One region of the Paenibacillus sp. FSL H7-0943 genome, then DNA from elsewhere that is predicted to be linked to it. Evidence: predicted binding sites of a transcription regulator. Region 1 holds the regulator's gene; each other region holds the start of a gene.
What was found. Region 1 encodes Rex, which represses fermentation and respiration genes when NADH is low (regulators of the CRP and FNR family bind a similar motif). Its sites were predicted from a motif close to TTGTGAAATATTTCACAA; they were not measured.

Region 1 (7,849 bases):
CCAGACTTAACGCTTCAATAAACCTTCGAAGACTTCTTGCGCTTTACGCCGGATAGCTTCCTCATCCAGGGTTAAGCATTGTCCATGCTTGATGACCTGTTTACCATTCACCCACACATGCTCAACATCCTTAGCGCTAGCAGAGTAAACTGCATGAGACAACAGATCTGTGTGTGGCAGCAAATGCGGCTGATCGATATCAATAGCAATGAAATCAGCTTTCATCCCTACAGCAAGTCTGCCTACATTATTTAAAAAGATGGACTGCGCGCCATATTCTGTAGCCATACGCAGAGCTTCTGGAGCAGGGACAGCCGTTGGATCACCGCTGACACCCTTATGAATGAGAGCTGCAAGCCGCATCTCTTCAAACATATCCAAGTTATTGTTGCTTGCCGCGCCATCCGTGCCAAGAGACACCTTCACACCAGCTTTTAGAAGATCAGTAACCCGAGCCACTCCGCTAGCCAGCTTCAAATTACTGCCCGGATTATGAGATACACCCACATTATGGCGAGCCAAGATCTCAATCTCTTCATCATTTAAATGAACACCATGTGCAACTATCGAGGGACGTGTGAACATTCCAAGCTTCTCTAAGTGAGCTACAGGACGCAACCCGTAATCCGCCACATTTTGTTCCACTTCACGTTTCGTTTCGGACATATGCGTATGCATCGGTAAATCCAGATCATGCGCTGCCTGCACGAACTTAACCAGGAAGTCAGGAGGGCAAGTATAAGGGGCGTGTGGCGAGATCATAGTAGTAATTCTACCGTCAGCCTTTCCATGCCAGTTACGGGCAAAAGAAATCGCTTCCGCAAGCTTGTGATTCTGTACATCCTCTGGACATAACCCGATCACACCACGCATCAATACGGAACGGATACCTGATAACTCAGCTACCTCGGCTACTCGGTCCATATGATCATACATATCGAGGAAGGTCGTAGTTCCACCCTTCAGCATTTCCAATACAGATAAGGAGGTTCCCCAGTATACATCATCACCGGTGAACTTTTCCTCCATTGGCCACATCTTCTCCTGAAGCCACACTTGTAGCGCTAAATCATCTCCATATCCACGCAGCAAAGACATCGCCGCATGACCGTGTGTGTTTACAAGTCCAGGCATGAACAGCAGACGGCTGCCATCAACCACTTGCACTCCAGCTTCCATCTGAGGCTCTTCTTTTCCTATGTAAGTGATTAAATCATCTTCAATAGTCATATATCCACTCAGAACCGGCTCATCCGTTCCCGGAGTCAGAAAATACCCGCCCTTAATTATCGTTTTATTGTTGTTCATGTTCACTTTCTTCCTTTCCATCCCGCAAGTAATAAGCAAGACTTTGCAGATCAGTTGTAAAATCAGCTGCATGCACCCGGATATTCGGTGGTGTCTTCAGAATCACAGGGGCAAAGTTCAAAATCGCTTCAATCCCAGAAGAAATGAGGATATCTGCTACATTTTGAGCTTCTGAATCAGGTACGGTAATAATGGCAATGCGAATACCTTGCTCACGAATTGTGCTGCCTAGTTCATCCATCGGTTGCACAGTAAGGGAGTTGATCTTACGTCCAACCTTAGGAGCGTACGAATCAAATATAGCCGTGATTTTCATAGTATCTTTGAGATATGCATTGTAATTAGACAAGGCATGTCCGAGATTACCTGCTCCAACTAAAGCTACATTAAGCTGTTGATCCAGCTTCAGGATATGACGGATTTTCTCAATAAGATACGTTACATCATAGCCGATACCTTTTCTGCCGAAGTCACCAAAATATGCTAAATCCTTACGAATCTGTGCGGGATTAAGATCAAGCTTTTGTCCAAGTTCCTGAGAGGAAACTGTTAATATTTCGCGATTCTGGAGATCATTCAAAAAACGCAAGTACACAGGCAGTCTGCGAACAACGGCTTCTGATATTTTATCCGATTTCATATTTTTCCTCCTAAAAATAGTAATGTTCTTGTGAAAATCCATATTCAAACGTCTACCTCTCCTTATTAAGGACGGTACTGTAACACACCGCCCTTAAGGATAAGGAGGAGCTAAACTGAAGACGAGCGTTTTAAGAAGCGCCACCATCCTCTAGCCATTCCGCTATGCGGGGGACCATTTGATCAGTAAGCATATGCTCCATTTTGGGACCAGGCAATGAATAAAGGAAATACTTCCCGTAATGAGATTCAATAACCCTTGTATCATAAACAATAACTATTCCGCGATCCTGCGCCGTGCGAACCAGTCTTCCGAATCCCTGCTTAAAACGAATAACCGCTTGAGGAACAGATAATTTCATGAACGGATTCTTCTTCTGGGCCTGCAATAACTCCGACTTCGCTTCCGCCAACGGGTGATTCGGTGGTTGAAACGGAAGTCTCACGATGGCCAGGCAAGTCAGTGCTTCACCTGGAATATCTACACCTTCCCAGAAGCTGCTCGTCCCCAGCAATACGGATGCTGCACTGTCCTGAAAGCGCCGGATCAGCTTGCTCCGGCTGCCACCTTCCACGCCTTGACCAAGCACCGTAATCTCTTGTGAGGCCAAAGCCTCTTTAAGCGGATCATATACCTGACGCAGCATTTTATAAGAAGTAAACAGAACCAGCATCCGCCCACGTGTTGTTTTAGCAGCTTCCGATAATGACTGTACGAGTGTATCGACAAATCGAGCATCGCCCACACTCCCCTTCACACTAGGAAAATCACGCGGTATAACTAGCAGTGCCTGCTCGCGATACTTAAAGGGAGATGGAAGGAGTGAGGTCATTAGACGTCCCTCTTCTACAGCTTCGTTAAGTCCGAGATTATCAATCATAAATTGAAAAGATTTATCTACAGATAGCGTCGCCGAGGTAAGCACGATGCTTTTTTTCTTATCGAAGAACAACTCTTTAAGCTGGCTGCTAACATCCACAGGGACGGCATACAGCTGTAGTGATTTGCTGCGGTAATTTCCATTTGCCTCCAGCCAATATACTACATTATCGTCATTCAGCCCCATAAAGAATCTTACTTGCTCACGTATGGAAGCCAAATCTTTAAATAAACCGCTAATATCAGTAACAAGGCTGTCTGCTGAGGATTGGCTTTCCTGGTCACGCATCTCGTTAAGCATTTTATCACCCTTACGGATGATGTCGCTTAACGTCAGATTCATAGTGTTCTCTAGCGCAACCAATTCATCCCAATCCTTCGGCTTACGGGCGGGAAGCAACCGCATAACCAGTTGTCCCGCTTCTCCTGCCCCTGCATCACTGCGTTCCGGCAATAGGCTGAACAGCTTGTCGCTGAGTGCATCCCAGGTTTCTTTGACAGTAAGCAGATCCGGGTAGATCCGATCGATGACTCCGCTCCATTCTGAAGCCTCTTCACTGCCTGACGACTGTAATATCTGACGCAGAGCAGGAAGCTGTCCGTTTCGGCTATCTTTATACAGTCGCGATAACGTGTGTGCCACAGTGAAATGCTTCATATGCATGCCAAGATGTTTACCAGCCACATCTTCTAAATGATGTGCTTCATCAATGACAAGATGCTCGTAAGCCGGAAGCAGCTGGTGCCCAGCCTTAACATCTGCGAATAGCTTGGAGTGGTTCGTAATAACCACGTCAGCAATCCCAGCTTCATGCTTGGCCCTATGATAATAACATTTGCGGAACCAAGGACAAGAACGGCCCAGACAGGAATCGGTATCGCTTGCCACCGTCTCCCAGAAGTCACCGCCCCGGCCGCTTAAATTCAGCTCTTCATCATCCCCTGATTCACTTTGAGTGAGCCATACAATCATCTGAGCTGCAGTAAGCGCATCTTCCCTTGGGCTTATAAAGTCCTTTTTATTAATTTTATGCTCAAACTTACGCAGACACAAATAATGCCCTCTTCCCTTAAAAATAGCAGCTTTAAACGGAAAAGGAACTACCTGCGTTAACAAAGGGATATCCCGCTCGCGCAATTGGTCCTGCAGATTAATGGTATGAGTGCTGACCATGACTTTTTCATTGGTGCGAACGCTTTGATATATGGCAGGCAACAAATAACCGAGCGATTTACCGGTTCCTGTGCCCGCTTCGATCAGTAGGTGTTTGTCTTCGGCAAGTGCCGTCATCACCTCATTGATCATAATATCCTGAGCTTCCCGGCTTTCATACTGCGGTAATGTGTCTTTAAGTCGTTTGGTTACTTCGTCCATATAATCAGTAAAAGATAAATTCGCTAGCGGATTCTCAGCATGCTCATCTCTAGGTGGCGCTAACTCCGTCCAATCTCCTACTGCAAGCGCTAATTGACGATAGAAAGTCAGATCACCTTCGGGCTGTAGCGTCTCCGCTTCCCGCTCTCGCAGAAGACCATCAAAGTACCAGCCCAGATCACTATCCTCTTCGGTAAACAGCTCACAGAGTCTCTGGATCGTAAGCAGCGGCAGCTCGTAGAGCTCCTCAAGACATTTCAACAGCACTAAAGCAGTCGCAAGTGCATCACTATCTGCCTGATGCGGACGATCATGTGTCACTCCAAAATGAGCACTGACAGAGCCTAGTTGATAAGATGTGAGCGAAGGAAAGCAAATTTTCAGAAAATCAATCGTATCCAAAATCCGCCCTTGAAATGGCAAATAACCACAACGATCTAAAGCATTTTGTAAAAAATGGAAGTCGAAAGCGACATTATGCCCTACAAGCACAACATCATCCAAGAGCGGAACAAGCTCCATCATCATCTCATCCAGCTCAGGCGCATCCTTAACATCATCTTCGGTAATCCCCGTCAGACCTGTTATAAAAGGAGGAATCGGCGTTCCGGGCTTGACATAGGAACCATATACCCGGGAGATGGACCGGTCTTCTTCTATAATTGCAAGGCCAACCTGGATAATTTCACCCACGGATTGGGTTCCTGTTGTTTCAAAATCAAGCACGGCAAATTTCATTATAATTCTATTCCCTTTCAATTGAGACTCTTAATCAGCATAACAGAAGTTGCGAAAAAAGGCGATGCACACCACTGGTTCAGGGGATGCATCGCTTGAATGGAAATTTCCAAAACAGTTATTCTTTTACAAAAGGGAAACCAGCTGATTTCCAAAATGCAGCTTCCCTCCACGACGGCGGCATACCTCTAAGTTAACGTTTGGTTCCGGAAGCGCAGGGTCATGCTGCAAAGCAAGATCAAACAATTCCTGCGCTTCATTGAAACGTTCCTGTGAGGCTCGTATGCAGCCTAAAGCATTATAAACCATGGCTTTCAGCTTGGTTTCCCGTATCAAGCCCAGCATATGGTTCAGATGACTCCAAGCGGCCTCACCGTCACCTTCCTGCAGATAAGAGATGGCTAAATATAATCGAGCAGCCAAGCTATCCGGGTATTGCGCAATAACTTCTTTAAACTGATCAATACACTTTCCATACATCAGCAGCTTATAATACCCCTGACCTCTTACAAAGGAATCCATACATAGCTCTGGTGCTTCCTGTTCCGGCACTTCCTCTTCGACCACTGCTGTAAAATCAGCACTTTCGCGAAAGGAACTAAGCTTCTCAGCAAAAGCGAGCCATTCATCCATCACTTTATCGCTCAGTCTATGCAGCATATTATAATTGCATAAAAGCTCGTTCCGGCGGGCACCCTCCGCTGTAGGGTAATCTGTTACGATCTCCTGAAGCACCTTGTTCATTTCAGCAAACAAATGTTGAAACATGGGCGATCCCCCCTTACTGAAGATGAAATCAGTTCAGCTTGCCTGACTTCATTTTCTGCGAGATCGGGGTCTTTCATCCCTGCCATTCATTACATGGCGTAAGTCCATACATTAAGCGATTGTAGCATGCAATTCATGATCAGCCAGCTTCACTGGTTTGTTATTCTCATCCACGAATACCACCGTTGGCTTATGTGACTCCAGTTCTTCCGAGGACAACATCGCATAGGAAATGATAATTACTGTATCGCCCGGCTGAACAAGACGAGCTGCGGCACCATTAAGACAGATCACTCCGCTTCCACGCGGTCCAGGGATTACATAGGTTTCCAGTCGTGAACCATTGTTGTTATCCACAATTTGAACTTTTTCATTCTCAAGAATGTCCGCGGCTTCCATCAAGCTCTCATCAATGGTAATACTGCCCACATAGTTCAAATTCGCTTCCGTTACTGTTGCGCGGTGAATTTTGGATTTCATCATATGTCTAAACAAGTGCAGCAACCTCCTTTGGTATAAATACATTATTATCAATCAAGCGTGTTCTGCCAAACTTCACGGCGAGCGCTATAATAATTTCCCCATCCACTTCTGATAAAAGAGCTTCATCCTCTAATCCTTCAAGATCAGGGAATGTTAGGATCTCCGCATAATCAATCATCGCTAGAGGAGAGCTGGAAATAACCGATGTCAACAATTCCCGCACTTCAGCAACGGTTGTTACTTTTCCTTCTTCAATAGACTGACGTGCTTCACGTAAGGAACGAGATAACACCAATGCCTGACTACGCTCCTCTGGAGACAAGAATACGTTACGTGAGCTGAGTGCAAGTCCATCCCCTTCACGAACGATCGGACAAGGAATAATTTCGACATTCATATTAAGATCGGACACCATTCGGCGAAGCACTGCAACTTGTTGAGCATCCTTCAGCCCAAAGAAAGCATAATCCGGCTGTACGACATTGAAGAATTTATTAACCACTGTGGTTACACCATCAAAATGCCCAGGGCGGGAAGCCCCACAAAGCCGGGTAGTAAGCTCCGATACCGAGACCGTAGTCCGAGTAGGCTGCGGATACATTTCTTCCACACTGGGGATAAATACAATATCTACTCCCTCACGTTCAGCGAGTTCCAAATCACGACGCTCGTCACGCGGATAGGAATCATAATCCTCGTTTGGCCCGAATTGCAAAGGATTCACAAAAATGCTCATTACCACTGTGTTGCTCATTTCTCCAGCCCGGCGAAGCAAACTGGCATGTCCGTCATGCAAGTATCCCATCGTAGGAACGAACCCAATCGGGGCGTGCCCGCCTTGTCTCATATACTCCAAAGCTTCGCGCAGCTGCTCCATGCTTCTGACGACTCTCATTTATTTCCCTTCCTTTCTTGCAGCGCCATATAAAGATTCCAAAACCGTTTCATCTGCATTAAAAACGTGACTTTCATCTGGGAAGGAACGTTCCTTCACTTCCTTCACATATTGGCTGATGCCCTCACGGATTACATTACCCACATCCGCATAGGTTTTGACAAAACGTTTCTCACGGTAAGGTGAGGCATATCGCAGCAAATCATGGAAAACCAATACCTGTCCATCACAGTAACGGCCTGCACCGATCCCAATGGTTGGGATGCTAAGCGCTTCAGAGATCGCTTGGGCTACTTCTTCCGTTACCAGCTCCAGAACGATTGCAAAAGCACCTGCGGCCTCAAGCGCCTTAGCTTCATCCATCAGGCGTTGCGCATCTTTGGCATCTTTGCCTTGAATCCGGTAGCCACCAATCATATTCACGGATTGCGGAGTAAGCCCGATATGTCCCAGTACAGGGACTCCCGCAGCTACCACCGTAGCTACAGTCTCACAAATCTCGAGTCCACCTTCCATTTTGACGGCATGAGCCCGCCCTTCCTGCATTAATCTGCGCACTCCCCGCAGAGTTTCATCTACACTTCCGTGATAAGTCATAAATGGCATATCCGCCACGATAAAGGTGCTTTGTGCTCCTCGAGTTACCGAGCGGGTATGGTACACCATATCTTCAATCGTTACCGGTAAAGTTGTATCGTATCCAAGGACTACATTCCCAAGAGAGTCACCAACCAAAATAAGGTCGATACCTGCTTCTTCTGCA
Region 2 (7,849 bases), 3.1 Mb from region 1:
CATAAGAAAAGATAGCCGGTGTAAGATCCCGTGTTACATCCATATCCCGAATCCGTTCCACATTCAGCGTGGCGATGGCATCATTGCATTTCCATAACGATTTGGCTTCTTCATAATTCAACTTTTGTAATAAGGCCAGAAGAGTCTGCGACTCGTTTATGAATTGCGGCATCTGGCGGCAATCCAAGAAATCCGTATCCATCTTCATCTTCTTGGCAGGCGATATAATGATTCTCATGTTGCTCCCTTTTCTTCCCCCCGCGGGGAATTTAAATGTAACCTTATCCTATCACACTTAATCTTCGTAGGCTTGGGGCAAGTTCATGAAATTTGTTCACTGCCGTCCACCTTGTGCGCCACCGCTATCTGTACCTGGGTTGCCGTTTCTCCTTGTCCCACCATTCATGCCGGGAGATCCGCCCCCATCTTTACCCCGCCCGCCAGTGAAGCCCTGTCCCCCGTTCGCTCTTGACCCGGAGTCAGTACTCGTTATCTTCTGTGCGGTAATAACATCGCAGGAGACGAGCACCATGGAACAACTTAGCACTGCTATGAGCAAAGCGAAATATCGCTTGATCCGCATCTTTGAATCCCCTCTTTCCGAGCGAACATAGTTAACGTGGAAAATATCTTTTTAACATATAATCGTATACGTCCTTAAAACCCATATAGGATAATACGATCAGCAGCGGATACACCGGGTAAATATACCGGGACTTGATCTCCCATAAAAGATAGAATCCGATAAAGCCCAGCACTACAAGAATCAAAGAGGTCTCTTCAAATCTTTTGGCTCTTATTCCACCCATTAAGCGAACGAGTATAAATACATACATCAGAAAATTCAGAACATACAGCAGCCACAACATTCCACTTCTATAATTGGAGTCTGCCTTAAACAAATCCGTAGCAGCATTAGTGTAGCTATAACGGTCCATGACAAAGCCCATTCTTCCCCCGTTACTGGATGATCCGTCATTTCCGAGCCCATATCGTTCCATCTGGTAGGTTCCTTCCGTCCATGTCCAAACGATTTTTTTATAATACATCTTCACTAAGTCACTTAGGCCCGCCTCGGAGAGTTTATTACTGATTTCTTCTTTAAATAACTCCGTACTTTCTGCCTTATTATAATTTGCATCCTGCTGATAGATAGCGTAGCTCTCCCGGTTGTCCCAGAACCCAAACGTCTCCAGATTGATCCCCATATTCAGCCACATGTAGACAGGTGCGGAATTTTCGTTCATCGGTTCATCTGCAACATTCGTCGCCTGCAGCACAGCATTTTGCGTCCAGCCGGGAACATTAAACAATATGGCCGTGATAAACAAAGCGCTAAAAACCTTTTTCACCCCGATAGAACGTATGTTAAATAAAAGACCCGCCACCACGGTAATCAGAAAAATAACACCGATACTGCGGAAATAGTTGCCTATTGCCAGTAAGAGAGCTGCGAAGAGAATATCCTTAATGGACCTTCTTTTGATAAATCTTATGGCAAAATATAAAGCACTTGTCAGAAAGGCGGTAGCGATCACATCGTTATAGATAAAATTACTCATAAACAATGAAGGGATATAGGTTGCAGCAAACACGAGGACGCCATAATCCTTATCCTTGGACTTATAATTGAGCTCTTTATACAGCATGTAAATCATTAATGAGGTTAAGAGTGTAAACAGAATATTAAATATTTTGATTACCAGATAATTATCCGGAAAGATCAACAACAACGTCTTTAAATATAAAACGATCGAAAAATTAAACGGAAACATATGCAGATAGCCGTTCGTGTCAAACGACGAATAATCATTCCTGTACAGCATGTCGAGTGCCAATGAAAGGACTGTCTGCGAATCATCCGTCGGCAAGCGTGGAAACAGAAAGATAATCACCATCTGGATTGCAAAAGAAAACAGCAGTGTGGCTGGAATGACTATTTTCCAACTGTACTTATTAAGCTTCAGGCACATTTTATACAAAATAACGCTTAATGCCAGCACCACTGCGATCACTAGAATAAAAAGACCCAGCTGTTGTCTCTCCAAAATTGGCGTGTCCCCATATACGAAATAATTATATTTCGCCCTAATAAAAAAGGAGGATGCGATAAAAAGACCGATAAAGAATGCAAGTATGAGATACAATGTTTTTTGAATTCCTCTTATCATGGAAAACCTCCTTTGCGCAATCGAAAGCCCTTTACAATCCGCTGCCCCGATTCATAAAAAGCATTATAAACACCCAAACTGAAAATCCAATGAAAATCGGATGTTTGGGAATTCGCAAAGAAGAGATTTAGAAAGAGAGGTACGTCCTACAATTGGGAATCAAAAAATCGCAAATGTGATACGGAAGTTTCAAAATGGAGAGAGTTGCGGAGACAAAGAGAGGAAATGGAAAACTACTCCAATCCTAGGGAGTATTATGACAAGAGTCTTAATTCTCTTTCAAACGATTATGCTATACTGGTGGAGCAAATAGAATAGGCTTAAAGGGTCGGTCGGCTACCTCTCACCGAAGGGAGGGATGCCTTGTGACAGTGTTTGAAGCAATGATGCTTATGCTAACCTTTGGTTCGCTTATCGTAGCGCTGCTGTCCAATAAACGCAAATAGACCGCCCACTCACAAAGGCATGCGGTCTATCTGTCGTGTCCTATTTGCTGAAGCCTACCGCCCTTAAAAGCGGCTATTGCCTTGGGAGTCGTGTTACAGCACGGCTCTCTTTGCATTTTACGTCTTTTCTACCTTTAATATACCACAAATAATTTAATAACGTAATAATGTACGGTGTTACACTACATTTCCAATCTCCCAGAAAATCCATCCATCCTTGCGTACATCAGAACAATTTACTATCCATCTTTTTTAAAAACCGATTATTAGCGATTAAGCCTTTCACTCTCTTCGTTGTATTAGGCCCTTTCGGTGTGCTACCTCTTCTATTCAGCAAAATCCACCGTAGACATGCCCAAGCTTCAAAGATCTCAAGTTCTTCCTGATCCATATCATTTTCCAATAGATAAGCAGTTCTGAACACATCAGCATAACGCTCAGAGATATATATTTTCAGCAGAATAAGTGACCAGGCAAAATCATATCTAGAGTCTCCCAACTGGCCGTTCGTCCAATCGATTATGGTATATCGCTCTTTATCCTCCACTATATTTCCGATATGAAAATCCCCATGAATGATACAGTCTTGCTTCATTGGAGTTTGCTCAACCAGAGAAGTCAATACATTATAAATATCAGATTGTTCTTTAGCTTCAGGGAAAAAGTAGCCGATGAAATCGTATTTTGGCAGTTGTATATTTCCAATCTCTTCAACGCGAATTTTATGTATTTTTGCTAATAGGCTTGCGAGTTCCTTCATTTTCCTGGTATTCATTTTATGAATAGGGGTTCCGTCAAAACTTGTTAACAACACCTTATGTCCCTCCGGATTGATTCCCCAGCCCACTGGTTTAGAGACGGCTACTCCTCGTTCGGATAGAACATCCAATAAACGATATTGAAACTGGACATCCGGTCTGGATTCCTTATTCCATGTTTTCAGTACATAGCTCTCTTGATCAGAATTAATCCTCATGACCTCAGCTTCAAATCCTTGATCCATTGTATGCGCAGTTAAGCTGTCTTCCTGATTTAATAAGTCGTTTATGATTTCGTTGTGCTCTAGCCAATTTATGATAGATATAGGAGTTTTCAAAAATGGGTTCTTCCTTTCGGAGTCAGCTACAACAGATTAACGCAACTCAAAATTACAAATAACATAAAATAGATTGTTCTATCCAGTACATAAATACAGTATCCGGGCTTTCCTTTTCAAACTTTTTCATTTTTAAATACATATCCATTCCATCAGAAACATCATGCCATAAATCCGTAAATACAAAATCATATTTTTCCTTAGACATATGTTGTTCTGCATATTCGAAAGCATCTGCTTGGATAAGCCTGATCTTGTGAGCATTACTGAATTGTGGCAGTACATATTTATTAAATAAATCAATGACATCTTGATTTTTTTCAACAACCGTTATGCTTTCAACATTAACTTTTTCAGAAACCATATAAGCATAATAGCCAAGTCCAAGCCCAAATGTAAGAACATTCCCAAACGCTTTATGAACAGCTTCTTTCATTGTTTCTATTTCATTTGGTGTGATCGTCATCCAGATTCTTTCATTCTCCAAGACAGCCGGGAACATGAATTCAGTTTGAAAAAAACCAACCTGAGGAATTTGTCTTCCCTCTTCTGTCCGGATGATATCATTGCAAACAAAACCTTCAAAAGGTTTATATTTTTCATATTTTAATTCACTATTATTAATCTTTATAGTTGGTATCTTGATATTTTTATAATATGGATTGTCATAATATTCATTTGCATCAAGCTTATGAAGCATATTGCTAAAATATTGGTTGAACAATTCCTTATCATCAACATTATCAACCGTATCCATCCCAAAAGCAGCAGCCAGCATTAAACCAAAAGCGTATTCATAAGATACACCACAGTTTACGATTTCTTCAATTTCTTCTTTGTTAATAAAGTCGGGGGTATTATTCAAATAGCGGCTTAGTAAAGCAAACACTTTATAGTTATCTTCTTTTACTTTTTCTTTTATTACGTTATTAAATTCCATATTCTCACCTATTAATTAGAATTTGTTCCTATGTCTCATGTTAGTCTTTCCGGATTGACTAGTAGGCAATACTCTCATTTTACCATTTAAAAATCCAGAAGAACAAAAACCGCTTTACTAATCCGTGACAGTTACCACTTCTACAGTGAGAAAATCTCACGCCAAATCTTCTAGTTATATGGTTTATGGTCCATTTTCCGCCTAATCCGCTCAATATTTCGTTACCCTATGTTAGAATAGACGACTTGTATAATTTGTGAAAACTTTCACTAATAATCATGATTGATGGTATACTTAATAAGAAGATGAACTAAAGAGAATAACGATGGAAACTGTGGACGTAACCGTAGAAGATTTGAAGTTTGGAGAACAACAGCGACGCGCGCGCTTCTCCACTTCCAACTCCCTCTGATACTTCCTTTCTTTTTTGTCGGGTTCTTTTGGTACATCTTAATAGAGAAATATAAAAGTGGAGGGTTAACAATGAAAAAGAAAGCAGCTGGTGCTCTGAGTCTCGTCCTCTCTGTCATGCTCGTTACCGCAGGTTGCGGTAATGGAAACGACAAGGTGAACGAGAGCAAGAGTAATAACAACGAGAAAAAAGAAGTTGAAGCCGTCTCCGGGGCATCTGAAGCAAGCTACACACCATTCGATCAATTAAAAGATAAATATGATATCATCATTGTCGGTGCGGGTGGTGCGGGAATGTCCGCGGCGCTTGAGGCCAAAGAGAAAGGCATGAACCCTGTTATTTTGGAAAAAATGCCGGTTGCCGGCGGGAACACAACCAAATCCTCTTCGGGGATGAACGCTTCTGAAACGAAATTCCAAAAAGAACAAAACATTGAAGACAGCAATGATTTATTTTATGAAGAGTCATTAAAAGGTGGCCATGACACTAACGACAAAGAAATGCTTCGTTTCTTCGTTGATAATTCCGCGAGTGCGATCGATTGGCTGGATTCCATCGGAATCCGCTTGAACAATATCACCATTACAGGCGGCATGAACGAAAAACGTACACACCGTCCTGAAGATGGCTCTGCTGTGGGTCAATACCTTGTCAAAGGTTTAGTAAAAAACGTACAAGAGAAAGAAATCCCACTTTTCGTGAATGCTGATGTCAAAGAAATCACTGAAAAAGATGGCAAAGTAAATGGCGTCAAGGTCCTCTTTAACCAAACAGAGGAAAAAACAATTACGGCAGATGCTGTCGTTGTAACCACTGGCGGATTCGGTGCCAATATGGATTTGATCTCCGAAGTAAGACCTGACTTGGAAGGCTACGTTACTACTAACCAAATCGGCAGTACCGGGGACGGCATCAAGATGATTGAGAAACTCGGCGGCACAACCGTCGATATGGATCAAATCCAAGTTCACCCGACTGTGCAGCAAGAAAAATCCTACCTCATCGGCGAAGCTGTTCGTGGGGAAGGCGCTATCCTTGTTTCCAGTGAAGGTACACGGTTCACCAATGAATTGGATACCCGTGATAAAGTAACAGCTTCCATCAATACACTACCTGAAAAAGCAGCTACGCTGGTCTTTGATTCCGGTGTTAAATCCCGTGTGAAGGCTGTTGAACAATATGACAAAATGGGCTTCGTGATTCAGGCGGATTCCATCGAAGCTTTGGCCAAAGAAATCGGTGTTCCAGAGGATAAGCTGGCAACAACGCTTGATACTTGGAACAGCGCCGTTAAGAATAAAAAGGATGCCGAATTTGGCAGAACTACAGGAATGGACAATGACCTGTCCACTGGTCCTTTCTACGCTATTAAAATTGCTCCTGGGATTCACTACACCATGGGTGGCGTGAAGATCAATACGAACACAGAGGTTCTAAATAAAGATGGTGAAGCTATCCCTGGTCTGTTTGCGGCAGGCGAAGTTACAGGCGGCTTACACGGACAAAACCGGATTGGCGGCAACTCTGTTGCAGAAATCATTATTTTTGGTCGTCAAGCTGGGATCAAATCTGCTGAATTCATAAAAGCAAAATAAGTAGATAACAGATACTATAGGCCTCACAGCAAAAAGCTCAAGCATCGGCAAGTTAGCCGCTGGCTTGAGCTTTTTTAATGGGATTAATCGCCAATAGTTCGGATAATAGTATCAAACGGATCTAATTCCAGGGTTTGTTGTCCATATTCCGTATCGATCGTAGTTTTTTGAAGCTGGTCGCTATTGTTAATCACGACGAGTATTTTACTTTCTGGATAATAAGCACACTCTGTATATAAATTATCCGTAATATACTTTGTTTCCTTTAACTCATTGCCGGCAAAACGGATCACATTTAACAGCAATCTTGTATTTTCAAAGCTTAAGGTGAAAGAAGGCAGGTAGATCCCCGTTCCTTTACCAAAGGCATGGGTGGACAATGTTATCATCCCACTCTTTTCACACAATACCGCTGCTGAGCCATCCGTAAGATAGATGTTATTTTTAGGTGTTATGCTGGCTCCTTCAGGCACTAAACCTTGCTCATCTCTAGCCTCAAATGTCCATCTTCCATGAGCTACCTTGGAGCCTGTATCCTCATCCAGACCAAGCACATGTGCCATTCTGAAAAAGCTGTCATAACCATCAAGCGCCGAAGGCTGATTGATACCTATAAAAGTACCGCCCTCATAAACCCATTCTGTCAGTAAGTCCACGCACTTATGGTCACTCCAGTATTCTCCACCACTCCATGCTGAACCTGCCGAGCCGGCATTGATCACTACATCACACTCTTGTAATACTCCCTTACGGATATCTTCAAAATCAATGAACTGCACCTCAACCGGCAACCCGGACAAAGCCTCGTTGATATGAATCAGATCATGCATATACGTTTCATGGAAATGCCCGGACAAGGTCCACGATCTCAATTTGCCCCAAGCGTGCAAAATGGCTACCTTCGTCTTAATGTGATACGGTTTGCCTTTATGATGCAGCTCTTTAATTTCTCTGAATTCATCCGCGATCTTTTCGATATAATCACAAAAATCCGGATAAGGCTCTACAAGATGCAAATATCCGCCCAGTCCAATCCGATCTATAGGCTCTCTGAGCAAGGCGCGCCGGATATTAATCCAATACTTTTTGGCATCGAGCGTAGGGTTACCTCCCTCCATAAACGTAGGAAGCCCTCCCAATCCAACCGGAAATAAATAGGGATGCAGCCGAATCTCATGGGTATCTACTT
Region 3 (7,849 bases), 1.9 Mb from region 1:
TCATCGACGAAGAGCTTATCTTAAAGCCACTCATGCCTGAGCATGCTAGGCACATATTCGCGTTAGTGGAGCGCTCGCGGGAACGACTTAGGCAATGGCTTCCTTGGGTTGATGCCGTTACGGAACAGGATCACACCCTTAATTTCATTAAGAATGCTATAAAACAAGGCACCGACAATGGCGCCTTCACTGCTGGACTTTGGGTCCAAGGCGAGCTCGCTGGCGTCATTGGGTATCACCAGATTGACTGGCATAACCGTTCCGTAGGGATTGGTTATTGGCTTGGTGATGGATATGAAGGCAAAGGTTATATGACCAGTGCCTGCCGAGTTCTAGTAGACTACGCCCTGCTTGAAATGGAGCTGCAGCGGGTAGAAATTCGCTGCGCAACCGCCAACGTAACTAGCCGGGCAATTCCTGAACGGCTTGGTTTTGTGCTCGAAGGTGTGATCAGACAGGCAGAAAAGCTGCCCGATGGCTACGTGAATCACGCCGTATATGGTTTATTGCGTAGTGAGTGGCAGCTGCTCGGCTAAGTTACTTAAGCAAAGCAAAGTTAAACAAACACGTAAGCAGAAATAAACCTGGCTGGCATACGCCCCCAGGTTTATTTTATTGTGCAGACCAAGATTAGATCTCTGGCATACCCAGTTGTTTTCGAAACTTGTTCCGTACTACGGCTGAGAGAGCTTCCAGCTCCACAAGCTCTGCCAGAGCAGCTTCCTCTTGCAGCCCAACCTGCATTAAATGCAGTACATGCGCCACGGAAGCATTGCTGTCTCCGTTTTCTTTTTTGACAATTGCATCGCCGGTTGAAATCATTCCTTCACGAAGTACACGTAAGTAAAATCCGCTATACCTTGTATCCAGAACTTGAGCCGGTAGATCTGCGGGTCCATGCTTTTGTGAGATTTTGAAGCAAGGGTATCGTGGTTGGCTAACCTGAAGCAAAGTGGTGCCTATTTCATATACATCGCCAATACACACCTCTGTCTCCAGTAGACCCGTTGTGGTGATATTTTCTCCAAAAGCCGAGTACTCCAGTTTCTTTCCCAGCTGCTGTTCCCAATAAGGATAGTGCTCAATGGGATAGGCACATACCGCCTTGTCAGGACCTCCATGATGTTTAAGATCTGCCTGGCCATCTCCAACAAATCCATTGGTATGTAGCTGAACTGATCCATCTACAGGCGTTTTATAAATTCCGGTCTCCAAAGGTTTTCCCCGATAATCCACCGTCACCGGCCGACCGACATTAAGCGAGACGATCTCCATATCCATTTCCTCCTGTCAGCATGCAGCTCATAAATATCTCATCCACATAACGGCCGCCAAGATAAAACTCCTCCCGCAGACGCCCCTCTTCCATAAAACCGCATTCCCTGTAAAAAGAAATCGCTGATTCATTGCAGGATAATACACGCAGGCGAAGTTTACGAATAGCATGCGCCGCAGCGTGTTCCTTAATGGCTTCCATGAGCTGCCGGCCGATGCCTAAACGTTGATAGTTCGGATGAACAGCAATATTAACCTCGCACACATGCCGGTTGCTCTCCATTCTACTAGGGCAGCCAAACCCGACATATCCACATAGCTTGTCATCTTGCAGCGCTACGAGCTGTGATCCCGGGGGAGCATTCAGTAAGAAATCTTCTTGTGAGCGCCACAACATAGGTCCCGGGCTAGTATCCTCTGTCCAAATCAGATGGTCCAGATCAATCAGTTCTCGCACGTCTTTAATCTCTGATGGTCTAATAGTTAACCTTGCCTTGTTGATTTGTTTCATAAGATGTACACCCCTTGCCTTGCACCTCTATAGAATTCATATAGTTATCCTAGGGACCGCTCTAACGAATGGCCTTTACGATTGAATAAAGCATGGATGACGAAAAATCCTACAGACAGCAGCGCCATCGCACAGGCCAGCCAGGCTGTTGGTGCCAAACCACCACTATCATACAGTCTGCCCATGAAGTAAGGGCCAATGACTCTCCCGACTGCACCAATCCCTCCGCTTAGTCCCAAATAAAACGGTGCGCTGCGCCCCGCATGATCCGAGATAAAGGATGGCATCGCTGGAGAAATCAGCATTTCTCCCAGTGTAGCAAGCACCATTCCGAGCACTAAGCCAGGATAATTAGGCATCCACAAAAGAAACGCATAGCCACCCAAATAAAACAGGGCACTTGCAGTCATTTGCGCCGTTGAGGTAGACGCGAACCAGCGCTTAATCATTGTTACCAATGGCTGAGCTGCAAAAATCAAAATACCGTTCAGTGTCCAGAGAAAACCATAAGTTTTCTTAGGCCAGCCCTCTGAAATAATGAACGGAGATACCCCTGTATTCCAGATAGAGTTACCGAGAAGCAGGAACAAAGAACCGATCCCCATATAAAGATAAATACGAGTATGCCCCATTAGCTTCCACGTGGATTGTTTCTCTGGTTCATTCTTCTGATGCCCCATTACCTCATGCGCAGGTTCTCCACCGATTTTCTTCAGATATATAAAAAAGAAACCCGCAAATACCGCCGAAGTTACACCATTCATTACAAAGCTTAGCATATAGGAAATATCGGCCAAAAACCCGCTTAATGCCGTCCCCAGTGCTACACCAATATTATTGGCGACATAAATAACATTAAACAGCTCACCACGCTGCTTCGTGAAACGAAAGCCGATAAATGCCTGAATGGCAGGTAATGATAAGGAATTAAATAATCCTACCAGTCCCATTGCTACCATAAATAACGTCCAGTTGTTACTAGCTGCCGGCAAGGTGAACAGTGCCAAAGCATTCATGGCGAGCGCTCCGACAATCAGCCGGTTAACGCCTACCTTATGATAGAGTGAGCCCCCGAGTAGTTGACCCACGATCCCACCAACCGATTGAATAAGAATCACCAGTCCAGCATCTGACATGCTGCGTCCAAGCTCATCAAATACATACATCGTAACGAGCGGCCACATCAGCGCACTACCTGTTGCGTTAATTAGGCTGGCAATTAGAAATATTTTCACTTCTTTTGGATATGCCTGTAAAAACTTCATAAGTAGTGTACATCCCCTGTTATATATGTGTCATTAATTCATCCAGTATCATCCCAAAACAGGGCTATGAGCAAGCATACACATTGACGTTTTATCGTGATAAAGTACGCATGAAATCTAGAGGATAAGACGCACATATCGCATGAAATATCCCGTCTTCCTTGGGGTTCACGTCCGCAGTCCTCCCTAGTTCTAATATCTATTCTTATTTTAAAGCCGTGGCTGTCGTCCGTAAAGCAAACTAAACAAGAAGAAACTGATTCGCTTTTAGAAAGACGGGGTAATAGAGCCTAGAAACACTCCCCCTTCAAAATTCGCCGTGATCCGATTTCGTTCCCCCGAGCGCGGATATATCACGGCGGATTTTTTTGTGTCTACATAACAAAAAGCACCCCTAAAACATTAACGCCACCAATAAGGCAGACCTTGAATGTTCTATGGAGTGCTCTATAAGACGAGCTTAAGCGTGTTTTTTGACACTGCTGCCGGACATGCTATCTACGGATTGAATAGCCGTAGGTGCTTTACGCAAGTATGCCATCCAATAGGCAGCTGCGACAAATATTGCCCCACCCGTTAGATTTCCGAGCCAGACGGGAACAAAGTTAGTGAAGTATTGCCCCCATGAATAGTAACCTTCAAAAATAGCTGCTGGAATTAGGAACATGTTAGCTACAACGTGCTGGAATCCGATCGCAACAAAGGCCATCGTCGGGAACCAAATACCAAGGATTTTGCCGCTGAAGTTATCTGCTCCATAAGAGAGCCATACGGCCAGCGCAACGAGCCAGTTACAGCCGATACCCGAAACAAATGCCGGAAAGAATTCTGCATCGATTTTATGACCAGCCATATCCACCAATTTTTCTAAATACACACCCTCTGAAGTTAAACCCACCACATGACCGAAGAAATAAGCTACAAATAATGCCCCTGCCAGATTACTAATCGTAATGAGCAAAAGATTCTTCACAACTTCCCAGAAAGAAATCTTCTTAGCCATAAAAGCGAGCGGCACGGCCATCATATTCCCTGTCAGCAGTTCTCCACCTGCAAGGAGTACCATGATCAGCCCAACGGGGAAAACTGCGGCTCCGATAAAGTTAGCAATGGAACCCCATTCCTGTGGTGCGCCAGCAATGACGCGAATATCTAATAAAAACCCGAGCGCAATAAACGCTCCTCCCAAAAAGCCCAGAATAAGTACGGTACTTAGCGGATTATGAGCTTTTTTTATGCCGTTCTCTACAGTTACTTCGGCAATTTGCTGCGGTTTGCTATAAGCCATGGTTCCTATCCCCTTCATCTATTTACTTCAAATTTGTTCCTTTATGACCATTGTAGCGTGTCGTAAAACACATTAACGTGATAATTATCACTTTGAGAAAACTAAGTGAAAGTTTTCACTGACATGTCAAATTTACTGCGACCTGTGCACAAATAGAAGTTTGTGTATGACCGGCTAAGCCAGCATATCTTGTTTCGTTGGATTACATTTGAGCGTACGCAGCAGCTATCGGACACAGTTGTCCTTATATGCAGCAAGATCTCACTGTAGCTATACCTCACTGTAGTCATACCTCACTATCGTCATACTTCACTATCGGCATTCTATCGGACTCGGATGACTCTAATCGTAGCTTTTGAGCATATTTGGCCCACACCCGGACATCGGACTCAGATAACCTTATTCGTAGCTTTTGAGCACATTTGGCTCGCTATCGGACCCCATAGTCGCTATTAGCACCAAAAACACACTAGTTGTACCTCATTCTATGTAATAGCTGCACTGGAGTCCGAAATCACACTCAAACGGCGATTATTTGCTATATAGCGGCTTCTGAGTCCGAAAAATTCTGCAGAGGGCGATGATTCAGCACGATCGGACTCAGTTGACCCTATTCGTAGCTTTTGAGCACATTTGGCTCGCTATAGGCCCCCATAGTCGCTATTGGCACGAAAAACACACTAGTTGTAACTCATTCTATGTATTAGCTGCATTGGAGCCCGAAACCACGCTCAAACGGCGATTATTTGCTAATTAGCAGCTTCTGAGTCCGAAAGCTTCTGCGGGGGGCGATGACTCAGCACGATCGGACACAGTTGACCCTAGTCGTAACTTTCGAGCACATTTGGCTTGCTATCGGACCCCATGGTCGCTATTAGCACGAAAAACACACTAGTTGTAACTCATTCTATGTAATAGCTGCATTGGAGTCCGAAACCACGCTCAAAAGGTGATTAATTGCTATATAGCGGCTTATGAGTCCGATAAATTCTGCGGAGGGCGGTGACTCAGCACGATCGGACTCAGTTGACCTTATATGTAGCTTTTGAGCACATTTGGCTCGCTATAGGACCCCATAGTCGCTATTGGCACGAAAAACACACTAGTTGTACCTCATTCTATGTAATAGCTGCATTGGAGTCCGAAACCACGCTCAAACGGCGATTATTTGCTAATTAGCGGCTTCTGAGTCCGAAAGCTTCTGCGGAGGGCGATGACTCAGCACGATCGGACTCAGATGACCTTATACAGAGCTCCTGAGTCAGAAAGCTTCTGCAGGGGGCGATGACTCGGCACGATCGGACTCAGTTGACCCTATTCGTAGCTTTTGAGCACATTTGGCTCGCTACCATCACCGAAGCCATTGGATTGCATCTACCCAAGCAGCTAATCATTCTGCACCTAACAAAAAAAGCAGCAATCCTCCCGTTACAGGAGAATCGCTGCTTTTCTAGCTTTATAAGGTTGTCTTTTCCGTCGATAAATCACTCAGAAACAATCGTTTCTTTTTAAACCGTTACAGCCTCTTTGCTTGGTACTGTTGTCGGCAGCGCTTGAAGACCTACTGTATTCAGGAAGTTCCAAGGTTTGTTGTAATGCGGTTGGAAGAAGAAATCGATAAAGGCTAGTTGGTCGATTGTCATATGATTTTGAATACATACAGACACTGTGTTGATCGATTGCGTCAGATCCATCTTGGACATAATTTGAGCCCCGAGAATACGGCGTGTGGCGCGATCAAACACTACTTTTAACTGAACCTGCTCAAAGGTGGGCATAAATTCTGGACGGTAGTTATCAATAATCATGGCGGTTTCTACGTCCATTCCTTCAGCCTTAGCTCCTTCTTCAGTAAGCCCTGTTGCAGCGATATTGTCTTCATAAATCTTAATGCCCGAAGTTCCTTGTGTACCCATATAAGGAATGGTCTCTGTTACCAAGTTGCGCGCAACTAAGGTTCCCATCCGTACGGCATTGGTTGCCAGTGGGATATAGGCGTGTTTGCCTGTAGGGTTGTAATGAATCGCACAGCTGTCGCCAGCGGCATATACATCCGGGCAGCTAGTCTGCATATAGTTATTGACTACAATGGCACCATTAGGCAGCATATCGACTTGACCTTTTAAGAGTTCAGTATTAGGACGGAAACCAATGCAGAGAATGACCAGATCTGTCTCATGCTCACCTTTGCTTGTAATAACCTTTGTTACCTTACCGTCTTTGCCTGCAAAAGAGCTGACCTTCTCATTCAGTGCCAATTTAATCCCATGATCCTGAAAAGATTGTTCGATCGGTGCAGTAAATTCTTGGTCCAGATATTTACTCAGAATGCGATCTTCACCATCAATTAGCGTAACTTGCTTGCCATTCATTTGAAAAGCTTCCACCAGTTCAACGCCGATATATCCAGCGCCGACGACGGTGATTTTATTCGCTTGTTTAGCTTTTTCTATAATAGTGTTGGAATGATCATAGTTCTTGGAAAGTAAAATCCCCTCGAGTTCAAATCCTTCAAGCTTCGGCACAATCGGCCATGAACCTGTAGTCATAATCAGCTTATCGTAGGTGTCAGCGAACTCGTGGCCTGTCTCCAGATTGCGTACACGCAATGTTTTGGACTTCGTATCCACTGCAGTTACTTCATGACGCATATTGGTCTTTACGCCAAGCTCTGCAAGCTTTTCTGGTGAAGAATAGAATAGCCCCTCTGGGTCTTTAACCACTCCACCTACATACAAGGCAATTCCACAGGATAAGAAGGAAATATTATCATTACGCTCATATACAGTAATCTCGGCATCCGGGTAAAGCTGGGCAGTATTTACAATTGCGGCGGTTCCGGCATGGGTACATCCAATGACAGCTACTTTCATTATTTCTTCCTCCTTCAAATGGACAATCGGGTTATATATTTGACTTGCATGACCGATCAATGATGGAATCTGATCAACAATGGGCTAGTTGTGATTTATTTCACTTTATAAACTGATTATATTGTGATATTTATCACATTACAAGTCTTTTTTACCTATATCCTCATATTGTTCACAATTTTAAGTTTTTTTCCGCCACTGCTGCCGAATGCGACTCCGTTAGCTTTGCCACGTGGGAGGTACATTATGATCCGCATTTGCAGGAATCCAAAGGAAGCATAAAAAAAGGCTTCCCCTCTAATACCAACAAGGAGAAGCCTTTGATTAAAAAACTTTTACACCAAACCGTGAATCTCTCCGTCCTCATCCATCCATAGTCCCTCAGCGGCTGGCTTAGCTGGCAGACCTGGCATCGTAACGATATTGCCTGTAATAACTACCGCAAAACCTGCACCAAGCGAAAGGGTAATATCTCGGACACCAATCGTAAAGCCTTCCGGTGCTCCGAGGAGTCTAGGCTGGTCGGAGAAGGAATAAGGCGTCTTCGCCAAACATACTTGAAGATCATTTAGCCCAAGCCGCTCGATAACCGCCAGACTCCGCTTAGCCGCCGGAGAAAAGTTCACTTCTGCCCCGC
Region 4 (7,849 bases), 2.5 Mb from region 1:
TTGGAATCGTTCTTGCACATAACCGTGCGCCCAATCACTTTCACTGCAGTGCGATTGCACATACGTATCATATTTAGCGGCAAGTTCTCCCAAGCCTTGTAAAGCCTCATTAGTGCAGCTTGGAATGAACCTTGGTGTCACTACTGGATAAACGCCTTGTTTAGTAGATTTAGCGAGTTCTTGTACAGCTAGTATAAATTCTTCCGTATCCACTAGTGCGGTGTGGGTGTCGGAGTCACGATAATTCTCAGGATTTCCCTGTGGATCGTCCATAACCACTTTTCCAACGAGTCCACGTTGCCCTTTTTCCGCACATATTTTAGCCAATAATAGACTGGCCTCTTTATGCACCGTTGCAAAATAAAGTGCTGTAGTTGTTCCGTTTGCGAGCAAAGTGCCAACCACGTCATCGTAGACTTTTTTTGCAAAAGTCAGATCTGAGAATTTAGACTCCAGTGGGAAGGTATAAGTATTTAGCCAATCATAGAGCGGGATATCTAATGCAGTTCCAGATTGAGCCCATTGTGGCGCGTGGACATGCAGATCGATAAAGCCGGGCAAAAAATACTGGCCTTCGGCTAATACATGAAAATTGTCCTGACCTTGATAAGCATCAAGCAAGGGTTGATAGTCGGCGTGCTCCGGTGCAACGATCATTTCTATCATCCCATCCGAATTGATACAGAAGAGATGATCCTTTAAAATTTGAATTTCTTTTGGGGATAGGCTAGAAAATGAAGTGCCTAGGAATATTTGCATATAATTTCTCATGATTTCCGCCTTAATGTTCGTCTTTTGGTGTGCATTCGTTATTATAATCCGTGAAAAAGGATAAGTCCAGACCAAAAGTCGAATAAAGGCGTAATTGACGGATAGGAGGAGCTGAGGAATTGAAAGCGAATATGACACATAGACGTCACGTTCGCTAGGCTAGAATACAGAAAAAGATAGAGGGAAGTAAAAAATGCAGGTGTGCTTCGATTCCTTTACGGTTATAGGAAATGAATGCGGTTACTATCTTGTGATATAATAGATGAAATCGATCAATAGTTTGAGAAAATTGGATTAGGAGTGTTGCCTGGATGAGAAGATACAACATTTGGCGCCCGTTGATGTTAATTATTGTTGCTGTACTTACAAAAAGCTTGGTCACTAACCTATGTATTTTGTTTGGTATGCAGGCTGAATCAGCAAGTAGTATGGGGACGCTGGGCATGGTCATTGCGGGTTTAGTGATGTACAATCGCATGACTAATCGCCGACGTAAATAAGCTGGCCGGATAGATTATAAACGTCTGGTTATTATGTTATAGTAAAGATTGAAATAAAACTTGTATCGACCTGAAAAGGAGTACTTCATGACACAGTTTGTCTACAAACAAATTATTGATGACTTAAAAATGAAAATTTTTGCTGGGCAGTTTCCCGATATGAAATTACCGGATGAACGAACGCTTAGTGAAACTTATCAAGTGAGTCGTAGTTCTATTAAAAGTGCTCTGACTAAAATGGCAAATGCCGGCATTATTTTTAAAAAGCGTGGCTCAGGGACATTTATAAATCCTTTATACATAAAAAATGAATCTATTTTTAACTACGAAGGCTCTAATTTAGGTGTCACCGACAATTTTCAAATGAATGGGAAGAAGCCAAAGATTAAAGTTTTGAAATTTGAGGTCATTCCACCAACGGAAGAACTACAGCGGGATCTGTTTTTAGGCCCTCATGATTTTGTTTACAAAATCATTCGCTTACGTCTTTTTGATGATGAACCCTTTATGATTGAAACAGGTTATATCCCAATCAAAATTGTACAGAATTTAAATCAGACCATTATTGAAGGATCTATCTTTAATTATTTGGAGGATTCACGAAATCTGGCGGTAACCAAATCCTTTTTATCGATATCCGCAGAACCCTCTGAGGCTACGGATCAAGAGCTGCTGCATTTGCAGGCAAATGAGCCAGTAAGCATTATGGAAGGGATTTTCTTTTTAGATAATGGCACGCCATTTGAATTCTCCCATATGCGCTTCCACTATAAATACTTAAAATTTAATACCTTTGTGTCCGTTCATTAAAAGTAAGACTGGGGAATTTTTCTCGGTCTTATTTTTTTTATTTTGCGCAAAATAGATGAAGGACAAGTAGTAAATATCCCCCGCAAACTCCAGCCCATATTTTTACATATATATTAATATTGACTTATTTTTACTGACAATTGACACCGTTTTTCATACTATGTTCATATTTTCACAAAATTGGACCGTATCATTTGTTGAAAAGGTTGAATTAATTTTTCGCGGCGGTATGATGTACTTGTGGAAGAAATTACGGCAATGTAGACACAGAAAAAATTTTGGGGAGTGGAAGAAATGGTATTATCCATGGATGTTGATTACTCATCAAAAACTTATTTAGAGAAGCTTGATGCATACTGGCGCGCAACTAACTACATCTCTGTAGGTCAACTGTATTTGAAAGATAATCCGTTGTTAAGAGAACCGCTGAAAGAAGCAGACGTAAAGATTAAGCCCATTGGACACTGGGGAACTATTCCTGGCCAGAACTTTATTTATGCCCATTTGAATCGGGTCATTACTAAATATGATTTGAATATGTTCTATATCGAGGGCCCTGGTCATGGCGGTCAGGTCATGGTTTCGAACTCCTATCTCGATGGTAGCTATACTGAAATTTATCCGGAAATCACACAAGATATCCCAGGCCTGAAGAAATTGTTCAAACAATTCTCTTTCCCAGGTGGAGTTGCTTCCCATGCTGCCCCTGAAACACCTGGATCGATCCACGAAGGTGGCGAATTAGGTTATTCTCTATCCCATGGTGTAGGTGCAATTCTGGATAATCCAGATTTGATCTCCGCTGTTGTTATTGGTGATGGAGAGGCTGAAACTGGCCCATTAGCGGCTTCATGGTTCTCCAACCGGTTCATCAATCCAGTTACTGATGGTGCAGTTCTGCCGATCTTGCACTTAAATGGTTTCAAAATCAGTAACCCAACGATTCTGTCTCGTCAATCCAAAGAAGAAATTACTGCATACTTTAAAGGTATGGGTTGGGAACCGTTCTTCGTTGAAGGCGAAAATCCTGATCTAATGCATCCGGAAATGGCTAAGGTGCTTGATACCATCGTTGAAAGAATTGAAGCGATTCAAAAGAATGCACGTGACAACAATGACCTTACGCGTCCGGTTTGGCCAATGTTGGTCTTCCGTTCTCCTAAGGGCTGGACGGGTCCAAAGCAATGGGATGGTGTTCCGAATGAGAACTCTTTCCGTGCCCATCAGGTGCCGATTCCAGTGGATCAAAAGAATATGAAGCATGCTCCAGCGTTATTGGAGTGGATGAACAGCTATAGACCAGAAGAATTATTTGATGACAATGGTCGTCTGAACGCTGAACTTGCTGAGATTCTGCCAACTGGCGACAGACGTATGGGAATGAACCCAGTTACTAATGCTGGCAACCAAATTAAAGATCTAAACTTACCGAATTTCCGTAAGTTCGCACTTGATAATTCCAAACCAGGTGAAGTAATAGCACAAGATATGGCCGTTCTGGGTAAATACATGAAAGATGTTATCTCTCTGAACGAAGAGAACCGCAATTTCAGAATTTTCGGACCGGATGAAACAATGTCCAATCGTCTGGGACCTGTCTTTGAAGTGACGAAACGTCAATGGTTGGATCAAGTGATTGAGCCGAATGATGAATTCCTAGCTTCTTATGGCCGTGTTATCGATTCCCAATTGTCTGAACATCAGGCAGAAGGTTTGCTTGAAGGTTACGTATTGACAGGTCGCCATGGTTTCTTTGCAAGCTATGAAGCTTTCTTGCGTGTCGTGGATTCGATGATTACTCAACATTTCAAATGGCTGCGTAAAGCAACAGATCAAAGCTGGCGTGCGGATATTCCATCATTGAATGTGGTAGCAACTTCAACTGTATTCCAACAAGACCACAATGGTTACACTCACCAAGATCCAGGTTTGCTAGGTCACTTGGCTGATAAAAAACCAGAATTTATCCGTGAGTATTTGCCGGCTGATGCCAACTCCTTGCTGGCTGTCTTTGACACCGTCTTAAATGACCGTCAAAAAATTAACTTGATTGTTTCTTCCAAACATCCTCGTCCACAATGGTTCAGTGCGGATGAAGCACAAGAGCTGGTGGATAAAGGACTGAAGATTATTGACTGGGCAAGCACCGATCAAGGTGGAGAGCCTGATGTTGTCTTTGCTTCTGCAGGTACAGAACCAACTATCGAAAGCTTGGCTGCCATCTCTATCCTGCATGAAAAACTGCCGAACCTTAAGATTAGATATATCAATGTGGTAGACTTGTTGAAACTGAGAAGTCAAAAATTAGATCCGCGTGGCTTATCTGACGAAGAGTTTGATCAATTTTTCACAAAAGATAAACCAGTTATCTTTGCTTTCCACGGATATGAAGGTCTGATTAAAGACTTGTTCTTTGATCGCCATAACCATAACCTGCACGTACACGGATACCGCGAGAATGGCGATATCACAACACCATTCGATATGCGCGTATTGAATCAAATGGACCGCTTTGACTTGGCGAAGGAAGCTGTTCTGAGCTTACCTAATGCTAACGACTATAAAGCGATCGCAGATGAAATGGATGCTATCGTTAAGAAACATCACCAATTCATTCGTGAAGAGGGTATTGATTTGCCAGAAGTAGAGAACTGGGTATGGAAAGCTTTGAAATAAGCGTATAGCCAACCATAGGAAGTAATACAAAAAGACACCTTTAGAGGTGTCTTTTTATTTGTTCAAGTAACCATACAAAACAATTATAATCATTTTTTCATCTTTACCACTGTAAATATATGTGAGTAAATAGGTGGGTAAAGAAAGGGGAGAAATGTATGACATCTATTGATAAACTTCCCAAGTCTATAGAAATACAGCTTACAGAACAACCTTTATTTCACTCTGTATCTGATTTAATGAAAGATGGGCAATTCGGTGAGCAGTGGCTTGTATTGACTGAGAAGGAGGTTTCCGTTTGGGGGACGGACGGGAAACTGGTCTCAAAGCTTCTAGTCTCGAATATTACTGATGCCCGGGTAGTAGGCGGGGTAGGCGGCGGATCGTTGCTTGTGGATGCCCAAGAGGGGCCTATTATACTTATACGTTATACAGCATCACTTACCTCTATATTTGGTTTTGCTTCTAAATTAATTGGCGCTGTAGCTAAAGGCGAGGAACGGCCAACCGCTTCTGAAAAAGAGTTTCCAAGGAATTGTCCAAAATGCCGCAATCCACTGCCGGAGGATTCGCAAGCTTGTCCGGTGTGCAAGAGTAACGGCAAGGTTCTATTTCGGATGCTGAGCTACGCTAAGCCTTATAAGATCCAAATGATCGCCGCGGCGATTATGTTGATTTTTACTACATTGGTAGAGCTTGTTCCACCATTTTTGACGAAGATGATCGTTGATAATGTGTTGACAGAAAAGGATATGGGCTCAACGCTTCTATGGATTGTGATCGGGCTAGCAGCCACATCCTTAGTAATTACTTTAATGCAGACGCTACGTGGACTTATAGGGGTATGGATTGGTTCCAAAATCATGGGTGATCTTCGTCATGATGTGTATCATTCCTTGATGAAATTATCTTTATCTTTTTTCGACCGAAGACAATCTTCGCAATTTATTGGACGGGTGAATAATGATTCAGAGGCGATGCGGCAATTTATGACTGACGGTGTAATCTGGGTCTCGGGTGAATCGCTGCGGGTAATCGCTATTTTCACTATTATGTTCAGTATGGATTGGAAGCTAACGCTGCTTGCTATGCTGCCTATGCCGCTTATGGTGGTGCTGTCGACCGTGTTATGGCCGATGATTGGCAGACGTTGGTACCAGCAGTGGAGATCTATTTTTAGATTAAACGCTTTGGTTGGCGATTCTTTGCAGGGAATTCGTGTAGTCAAAGCATTCGGTCAGGAAACAACAGAGATGTCACGTTATACAGTCGCCAATAAGGAGCTGGTTCGGCATAATATTCGGATCGAAGGCTTATGGCAGGGGATGTTTCCTGCTTTTGCGTTGGTTGCTGGTGTGGGTACGTTATTAATTTGGTTTTATGGCGGGAAAACGGTGCTACAGGGCCAATTATCCATCGGTACGCTAATCGCTTTGGTGACCTACCTTGGGATGCTTCTCGGACCTTTGCAGTGGGTGAGCCAAATGATCAACTGGGCCAGCCATGCGATTTCAGCAGCAGATCGGGTCTTTGAAATTATGGATACACCGTCAGATGTGCCTGATACTGTGAATCCAGCAGCCATCGGCCGCGTAAACGGTGAGGTTGAGTTTAAGCGGGTTACTTATGGATACGAAAAACATCATCCTGTGCTCAAGAACGTGGATTTAAAAGTGGGTGCGGGCGAGATGATTGGTCTGGTCGGACATTCAGGTGCCGGTAAGTCGACGTTCATTAATATGATCTGTCGCTTCTATGACACAGATGAGGGAACCATTACCATCGATGGTGTGGACATCCGAAATATCAGCCAGTCAGATCTGCGTAGTCAGATCGGTGTAGTGCTGCAGGAGACGTTTCTATTCGACGGAACGATTGCTGAGAATATTGCCTATTCTAAACCGGACGCTACGGAATTAGAAATCATGCGGGCTGCAAAAATTGCCAACGCCCATGATTTTATCGTTCAATTGCCAGATGGCTATGATACAAGAGTTGGGGAACGTGGCCATAAATTGTCCGGTGGAGAGAAGCAGCGAGTGTCTATTGCCCGAGCAATAATTCACGATCCGCGAATTCTAATCCTAGATGAAGCAACAGCTTCTGTAGATACAGTGACCGAGCGGCAAATTCAAGAAGCGATCTCGCGACTGGTAAAAGGCAGAACGACATTCGCGATTGCCCATCGATTATCCACGCTAAGAAATGCGAACCGTCTTGTAGTGCTTGAACGCGGGAAGATCATTGAAGTGGGTACACATGAGGAATTGCTTGCTGCAGAAGGTGCTTACTTCAAGCTAGTTGAGGCACAGAAGGAAATGTCGCAGATTAAGGGGGTTGAGATGCATGAGTGATCCGAATCTTGTTAACGGGGAATTGAATCCTAAAGATCCCTATGAGATTAACATTCTTGAACCGGGTGCAATCTCTTTTAGCCGCAGTCAAGGTGGCGTGTTTCAAGGAGTGGTGGAGGGTCAGGTATATGAGGAATTAATTCTTTTTCGAATATTTCCTTTTCAATACACCACGGAGTATATTTCCGTCCGTAACTCCAAGAGTGAGGAAATCGGGGTCATTCGTGACATTGATCAGCTCGATGAAGAAAGTCGGGTGGAAGTGGATACAGAGCTCCGGCTGCGGTATTTTCTCCCGGTTGTAACCCGCATTGATTCTATTAAGCAAAAAGCGGATATGTGGATTTGGGAGCTGCAAACGAATCTGGGCCAGACCCGGATCGTTATGCGGAACCTGCACGAGCATATGCAGTATCCAAGTCATAAACGAATCATTCTTACGGATATCAATGGAAAAAGATGCGAAATCCGTGATTATCTAGCCCTGGATGTTCAGAGCCGGAGCAAGCTGAAGGATGTTTTATAGTCTAGTTATGAAAAAGCTCCGCAGCCATTTGTTGATGGTCTGCGGGGCCTCTTTTTTTATCCGTAGTTTCTGCTAAGGAAAAATTTGATGGCGTTCTCTCTTCGGTATGGTAATATATTACAACCGGATCTTTACCATAGGGGAGGTATGTGAGTGAAGCATAAATGGATCAATTCGCCGTACACCTTTGCTTTAGGGATGTTTGCGATGAT

Region 2: NSQ55_RS03810 (flavocytochrome c) is a predicted target of Rex. The motif match lies at 4,908-4,925, and genes of this name have one in related genera.
Region 3: NSQ55_RS28585 (formate/nitrite transporter family protein) is a predicted target of Rex. The motif match lies at 4,443-4,460, and genes of this name have one in related genera.
Region 4: NSQ55_RS01135 (phosphoketolase family protein) is a predicted target of Rex. The motif match lies at 2,242-2,259, and genes of this name have one in related genera.

Annotation. Positions count from the first base shown of each region.
Region 1 is NZ_CP150148.1:4,637,535-4,645,383, forward strand. It holds gene NSQ55_RS20300 (amidohydrolase) at 7-1,308, opposite strand; gene NSQ55_RS20305 (redox-sensing transcriptional repressor Rex) at 1,295-1,948, opposite strand; gene dinG (ATP-dependent DNA helicase DinG) at 2,079-4,940, opposite strand; gene NSQ55_RS20315 (hypothetical protein) at 5,067-5,708, opposite strand; gene panD (aspartate 1-decarboxylase) at 5,820-6,203, opposite strand; gene panC (pantoate--beta-alanine ligase) at 6,196-7,086, opposite strand; gene panB (3-methyl-2-oxobutanoate hydroxymethyltransferase) at 7,087-7,849, opposite strand, start outside.
Region 2 is NZ_CP150148.1:864,063-871,911, reverse strand. It holds gene yaaA (peroxide stress protein YaaA) at 1-238, opposite strand, end outside; gene NSQ55_RS03830 (hypothetical protein) at 335-583, opposite strand; gene NSQ55_RS03825 (glycosyltransferase family 39 protein) at 615-2,171, opposite strand; gene NSQ55_RS03820 (aminoglycoside phosphotransferase family protein) at 2,844-3,713, opposite strand; gene NSQ55_RS03815 (hypothetical protein) at 3,766-4,653, opposite strand; gene NSQ55_RS03810 (flavocytochrome c) at 5,137-6,660, shown strand; gene gnpA (1,3-beta-galactosyl-N-acetylhexosamine phosphorylase) at 6,744-7,849, opposite strand, start outside.
Region 3 is NZ_CP150148.1:6,517,655-6,525,503, forward strand. It holds gene NSQ55_RS28565 (GNAT family protein) at 1-536, shown strand, start outside; gene NSQ55_RS28570 (MOSC domain-containing protein) at 631-1,275, opposite strand; gene NSQ55_RS28575 (GNAT family N-acetyltransferase) at 1,256-1,786, opposite strand; gene NSQ55_RS28580 (MFS transporter) at 1,831-3,051, opposite strand; gene NSQ55_RS28585 (formate/nitrite transporter family protein) at 3,512-4,339, opposite strand; gene NSQ55_RS28590 (FAD-dependent oxidoreductase) at 5,848-7,212, opposite strand; gene NSQ55_RS28595 (formate--tetrahydrofolate ligase) at 7,548-7,849, opposite strand, start outside.
Region 4 is NZ_CP150148.1:234,864-242,712, forward strand. It holds gene guaD (guanine deaminase) at 1-771, opposite strand, end outside; gene NSQ55_RS01125 (hypothetical protein) at 1,083-1,271, shown strand; gene NSQ55_RS01130 (GntR family transcriptional regulator) at 1,359-2,081, shown strand; gene NSQ55_RS01135 (phosphoketolase family protein) at 2,376-4,757, shown strand; gene NSQ55_RS01140 (ABC transporter ATP-binding protein) at 4,916-7,111, shown strand; gene NSQ55_RS01145 (DUF1854 domain-containing protein) at 7,104-7,637, shown strand; gene NSQ55_RS01150 (MFS transporter) at 7,791-7,849, shown strand, end outside.